2 regions of the Spongiibacter sp. UBA1325 genome follow, and region 1 is predicted to be linked to the other one. Evidence: predicted binding sites of a transcription regulator. Region 1 holds the regulator's gene; the other holds the start of a gene.
The links. Region 1 encodes FNR, which switches genes on or off when oxygen is low (the NO sensors DNR and NnrR bind a similar motif). Its sites were predicted from a motif close to TTGATNNNNATCAA; they were not measured.

Region 1 (3,426 bases):
CGATAAGCACATCTATCGGCCATTCAAGCTCGGCATACTCCTTAGCGGAGGTAAGCCCCATGGGAAGCGTAATCGCCGCCAGCAAGATGACCAGCTGCCACCCCCAGAAGACGAATGCCGCGAGGCGGTCCGACAGTAGCGCCGTTTGACAGGTGCGCTGCACCACAAACAGCGAAGACCCCATCAGAGCACAGCCACCAAACGCAAATATAACCGCGTTAGTATGCAGGGGTCGCAGTCGCCCAAAACTAAGCCAGGGCGTGTCGAAGTTGAGTTGCGGCCAAACCAATTGCGCTGCGATGAGAACGCCGACGGTCATTCCGACGATGCCCCATATCACAGTCATAATGGTGAATTGCCGCACCACTTTGTAGTTGTAAGTTGGATGTTCTTGCGAAGATGTCATGACAGTTCACGAACCTCAGGTGGACTATGCGCGAACCGGCAACAAGCGCCGTTCGGGCAGACATGATGGAGGTGGGTATTGTCCCAGCAGGTGGGGGCCGCAATGCTGACCCAGATCAACAGAAAGCTAAACAGGCCTGCGACACTATGCCGCAGAAAATTTACCTTCCTACCGACTCATTTATGCCGCTAATCAGTGAACACCGGTGTCATTCCCATATCCCAGAGAATAACCACCGCGCCCATTAGCGCCATAAATATCACCATACAGATTGCGACTACCGCCGAGGCGTACAAAAAGCCGCGCTCTTCAGGAATTCCCATCGCCAGCGGAATACCTAAATACAGCAGGTATACAGACCAACCCAAGGCCAGAATACCCAGGGTCAAATCAAACCAGAAAAGAGGAAAGAAACCGCAAAGCCCCGCAATGAACAGCGGAGTTGCCGTGTATCCAGATAAAACGATGCCCTTGAGCACCGACGAGGAAGCGCCATAGGTCTCGGACATCCAGTGAACGAAATAACCGATCACCGCCAACGAGCCCAACATCGCAAAATAGAAGGCAATGACAATCTGCAGAGCACTCGCCTGCGTCAGGCGCACCACCTCGCCATCGCCCACCGTCCAACCCACTTGGCTGGCACCGTAGTACCACGCAACGCATGGCCCAATGGCAAGAATGATGGGGTACAGCAGCTTGGCCGCCAAACCCTCATCGCCGGCATCGGCAACCATGCGCCACTGCTTACGGGGACTGAACAAAAAACCTAGGGGATTGCTAATTATTGCACTCACGGCCTACTCACTCTTTCCGGGGAGATTTATTGAAAGTTTACCGCCCAACGGGCGGCTCCGGTTGATCTGAGTCAAGCCTGTGCCACTACGGCACAATGACAGCCACAATTACGGCTGAAGGTTTGCGGCTGCCTTAAGGCCTTCGACATCGAGATCGCTAATTTCCTTATTGTCGATTCGAATTAAGTCTTGTTTTGCAAAACGGCTGAGAACGCGGCTTACGGTCTCGACGGTGAGCCCCAGAAAGCTGGCGATGTCCGCACGCGACATCGGCAATCTAAAAGCGGATGCCGACAATTTACGGCGCGCCTGGCGAGCGGAGATGCTCACTAACAGCGATGCGACACGCTCGTCAGCCGTATTTTTACTGAGCAAGGTAATGTGTCGCTGATCATCAACGATCTCGCTACTCAACAGCTTGAAAAAGTGTCGTTGAAGATTGGGCAACTGGCCGCTGAGATCTTCGATCTGCGAAAAAGGGATTTCACAAATCGCCGACACCTCTAATGAAACAGCGGAACTCGCGTAGCGGTTTTGACCAATACCATCCAAGCCAACAACTTCACCCGGAAAATAAAAACCGGTGACCTGCTCCTCTCCAGCATCGGTAATGCTATACGTTTTTACAGCACCAGAGCGCACGGCAAATACAGACGTAAACGCATCACCTTCTCGGAAAATATGACGGCTCTTTGGCAGGGGGCGACCGCGCTGCACAATATTGTCCAGCTTTACAATTTCATCGCTTTCCAAAGCCAGCGGCAAGCAGATGCCACTCAGTCGACAATTGTTGCAGCTAACAGCAGGGTTGTGTGGGCAGGCTTTGGGGGCTTCCGCGCGTCGCATGTGGTCTCCTTACACATGTCGGGGGGGGGGGATTACTGCCGCCATTGAACGCCTTATCTCCGGGTGGGTCAAGTCTACTTTCGGCGTAGTCGCGATAAAGTTACTACACAATAAAATAGCGCGCCAAAAGCCTGTAAACCGCTACAAGGTTTTGGAATACGCTCCGCGGTGCAGAGACAAACTTTCATCAAATAGCATGCAAACATTTCGCAAAACCGCCCGCCCAGCTTCCGTTATTTTTATCCCCTCACCACTGAGTAACAACACACCTGAATTGTGAAATTCTTCTAGCGAAGGTAGGACGTCAGCAAATTTTTCTCTAAAGCTGACCTGATAACGACCGTGCAACTCCTTAAAGTCCAGCTTTAAGTTACAGGCCAACTGCATAATAACGTAGCGACGAAGCATATCTTCTGCTGAAAGCTCTAACCCGCGAGTCACCGGCAATCGTCCGGCTTCAATCTCGGCGTAGTAGGCTTCGAGATCCTTCTCATTCTGCGCATAGCAGCGTCCCAAAGAGCTTATCGCCGACACCCCCATTCCGAGTACATCGGGTGAATGGCAGGTCGAATAGCCCTGGAAATTTCGCTGCAGACGACCCTGCTGCTGATAAATGGCCAGCTCGTCATTGGGCTTAACAAAATGATCCATACCAATATGCAAATACCCCGCAGCTTGCAATCGCTGACTCGCCAGAGCAAAAATTTTCAGTTTCTCTTCGCTATCCGGCATTGGGTATCTATCCATCGACTTTTGCCATTTAAAACGCTGTGGCATATGGGCATAATGGTAGATGGCAATTCTATCTGGCGACATCGCAATTAACGCGTCCAGCGTCGCTTTAAAACTTTCCTCGGTCTGTAGTGGCAGGCCGTATATTAAATCTGCACTCACCGATCTAAATTTAAAACGCCGCGCCAATGACACCAGCTCGGCGATCATATCTTCACTCTGTACGCGATTAATGGCCTGCTGCACATCGGGGTTCGTATCTTGCACACCAAAGCTGACACGGTTAAAACCCAAGCCTTTAAGCAAGGCCAAATAATCCTCATCGACGCAACGCGGATCCAACTCGATGGAAAATTCCCGGTCGTCACTGTCATCGAGATTGAAGTGACTGGCAAGTTGATGCACGAGCTCGGTCATTTCCGCTTTGTCTAGGTAATTGGGTGTTCCACCCCCGAGGTGAAGCTGACTTACACGGCGGGACACACCCACATGCCGCGACAGGAGCTGTAGCTCTCTGTTTAAGTGGTCCAGATAACGACGACTTGCTCGCGGGTCTTTGGTAATAATTTTATTGCATGCACAGTAGTAGCAGAGGCTTCGACAAAACGGAATGTGCACATATAAGGACAGCGGCGATGGGCTATT
Region 2 (3,426 bases), on a different contig from region 1:
TCCGCCAAGGTGATGACACTTCCGGGCCAGCCTTCATCGCTCAAGCAATTGGACATTACCTTAGCAGACGGTACAAGCTGCCGTTTACAGCCAGATGGCAGCGAGCGGGCGAAGGTGATTAACAGCTCGCGAAAACACTATGAAGCGGAGTTTAGTGGCAATTTGCGGTGTGACGGCGGGAAGAAAATTGCTGTGCAAGCGCGCGTGATGAAGTAGTGCTAACGAACAATTACGGTGTTGCCCCCAGTAGCCCGGCCATAATTAGTCGGCTGACGGCGAACTCTCTGAATGAAGAGTTACCAAGTATGGCGGTGAGACTCCGCCACAGCAGTATAGGTTTTCGTCCTTCGGTTCGAGCAGGTATTTATTTCGCGCATCAAGATCAACAACCACTTCCTCCGGGGTTGGAAAAGTTATTACTAAATGCACCGTCATAAATTTCTCGTCACCGTCGTCGCCGTAGCTTACGCCCTTGATTTAGCTTTTTATCACACACTTTGCATATCCCCCCTGAACAAGGGGGTGCAAGCGTTATGCGCTTCTCCTATCGTTGGAAAATAATTTTGACAAGGAGATAGGCATGAAAGAAAGGCTAATTGTGGTCGTCGGTATAGCCGCGTTGATAGTGGGGTGTGCTTCAGTAGGAGGAGGTGGCGGTGGTGATCGCCTCGAAAGTAAGAATGTTGCTACGCTCGGGGCGCGTAAAGATGTCTATGTTGCGCAGTTTGCGGTTTCTTTCGTAACTAAGGACTCAAGCTCGTCGAAGTCTGTAAGCCCCATGATTCGTCAAAGCAGTGGCTCGCAATACGCAAAGAGTACCCTGAAGGCCAATTTAACCGGCGTGCCAGATACCACCTTCCAAAAAATTACCGACGAGGCATATGCTGACTTTGTCGCTGATTTAACTGCAAAGGGTTTCAATGTTAGGCCGGTCAGCGATTTGCAAAAGCTAAAACCTTGGAAAAAATTAAAGCCTCTAGCGGCTCCCTATACGCCTTCGGGGCTGTCTTCTTTTTTGAAGAAATCGTCTCCTGAGCAGGTGACCTTCTCCGCGAATTCACTGAATATATACTCGGTGCCCGATCAAATTAGCCAAGTTAAGCCGATGCCTTATGCCTTTGCTGAATTGGCTGAAGCTGCGGGCGCACCAGTATTTGCCATCAACTACAATGTTCATTTCGCGTACTTTGATAGTGATACAGACTATGAAGTGAATTACTTTAAGGATGTGCCTCTTGGTGGCGGCACAAGCACCACGCTGAGCGCCTCGGTGGCCGTAGGGCAAGGTATTCAGGTGACGACGGGTTCTGCCGCGCAGTTCCTTGTTGACTTAGGTGGGACCTTTTCAGATAACGGCTATGTCAGTCTCAAGGACCCCATTGTAGTTGGAGGGGCCTACGGGCGGAACGAAGACACCACTTCTGGCAGTCAAAAAGCCGCCAATGCCTTTAGTTCTGCTGTGGGCCTGTTCACCGGAGGTTCTGCTAAAACAACGGAAATCTCTGTTGTCGCTACCCCTGAGTATTACCGATATGGTGTTCTTAAGGCGATAGATATGGCCAATGACCGCATTGTGAATGGGCTGCTTGCCCAGTAAATAGGTCACACTTTTCCTTGGCGCACAATATCTGCGTTGAGTGTGTCGGTGGTCTGTTCACACTAAAGCGACGATGTCGTTGGTGTGAACAGGTCATAGACCATCCCTTCTATGTATAAATCCCCCTTCTTCATGCACTTGTCTTTGATAGTAATCTCGCGCTAAGCCGACATTGTTTAGGCATTTGGCGATCCTGTGTCTTAGTGCGCCTGTGTATTCACTTCTGCGGACGCGATGCCGCATTCCTTGATCTAGGACAAGTGCTGACCTCGTCTTGGGCATTAGCCTGACTGCAATAAGCAGAGACTTTGCTCTCCAAAAAGCGAGGAGAATAAGCATGGCGAACACTTCAGCAGTTGGTTCCCGTCGTTATTTAGCAGTGTGTATAAGTGCGTTGACCTTGGGTGTTCCCATCCAGAGTCAGGCGTTGACGTTTAACTGGGGGGAGGTTGAAGGCAGTTTCAATTCGACCCTTTCTCTCGGTGCCAGTTGGCGTGCGGAGGACCCGGATGAGGACTATCTCAGTCCGGGTAACACGGATGGTAAGGGGCGCGCGTCGGTGAGTACCACCGATGATGGGAATTTAAATTACGACAAAGGTGATATGTATTCCCTGTTGTTCAAGGGGGTGCACGACCTTGAGTTGAGCCTGGACAACATCGGTTTGTTCACGCGTTTCAAATATTGGTATGACTATGCCTTGGCTGAGGGTGACGTCGCTCACGGCCATGTGCCAAACAATTACCGTGTTGACGGCACTCTGGAAACGGAGGGCTTTGATGACCTGGCCCAAAGCCAGGGCGCTGAGTTTTTGGATTACTACCTCTACGGCAATTTTGAGCTTGGCTCCGCTCCCGTAGAACTGCGTGCCGGCAATATGGTGTTGAGCTGGGGGGAAAGCACGTTTATTCAAAACGGCGTGAATATTATTAGTCCCTTCGATGTGACTGCGCTGCACCGCCCCGGCTCTGAGATCAAAGAGGCGCTGCTGCCGGTGGGGCTGCTGTACGCCAATATTGGCGTTACCGCGGAATTAAGCATTGAGGCTTTTTATCAATACGAATGGAAGCGAACGGTTCTTGAAGGCTGCGGCACCTACTGGAGTAGTGCGGATGTCTATGGCGGGGGTTGCGACAAGCTGACCTTGTCGACGGCGGCGCCGGACGCTGATCAGGTCGCTGCCGGGGGCTTTATGCCACGCGCTGCCGATGACGAGGCGGGCGATTCCGGGCAGTGGGGTATTGCGGGTCGGTATTTCTTTGACTGGCTGGGCGGTACGGAAATTGGCGCCTATTACGTCAACTATCACAGCCGCACGCCGATATTGAGCGGTATTAATGCGACCAGCTTCAGCCCGCTGACCGGCCAGCCTGAAAATCCGCAGTACTTTTTCGAGTTTCCTGAAGATATCGAAGTTTACGCGCTGACCTTCGCAACGAACCTCGGCCTGTGGGCGGTGTCGGGTGAGGTCAGTTACCGGCCTGAGCTTCCCTTGCAGATTAATACCGTAGAAATCAGCCAGACACTGGCGCTGGGTTCGCTTAACGAGTGGTCGCGGATTGCTGATCGTGGTGCTGCCGCTGGTCCCGGCGGCGTGGTGCATGGTTTCGATAATGTTGAATACACCCAGGCGCAGATGACCTTTATCCGCTTCTTTGAGCAGGTAATGGGCGCAGACCGCTTGGCGATCGCCGCCGAAGTAGGTGGGGTGTGGATAGGGGGGATGAACGAGGCGATTAACTATGGTCGTTCGGCAACCTTTGGCATCGGTGACTTTGAGCCAATAAACAGTGGGCTGCCGCTACCGCCGGCCATCCTGAACCTATTAC

Region 2: the regulator FNR is predicted to act here: its motif matches at 1,844-1,857, upstream of B3K78_RS14300 (DUF1302 domain-containing protein).

Annotation. Positions count from the first base shown of each region.
Region 1 covers NZ_DBTD01000004.1:415,007-418,432, reverse strand. The annotation lists gene ccoN (cytochrome-c oxidase, cbb3-type subunit I) at 1-406, opposite strand, end outside; gene B3K78_RS04690 (Yip1 family protein) at 595-1,203, opposite strand; gene B3K78_RS04685 (fumarate/nitrate reduction transcriptional regulator Fnr) at 1,312-2,049, opposite strand; gene hemN (oxygen-independent coproporphyrinogen III oxidase) at 2,191-3,426, opposite strand, start outside.
Region 2 covers NZ_DBTD01000010.1:502,332-505,757, reverse strand. The annotation lists gene B3K78_RS14310 (hotdog family protein) at 1-216, shown strand, start outside; gene B3K78_RS14305 (hypothetical protein) at 581-1,597, shown strand; gene B3K78_RS14300 (DUF1302 domain-containing protein) at 1,935-3,426, shown strand, end outside.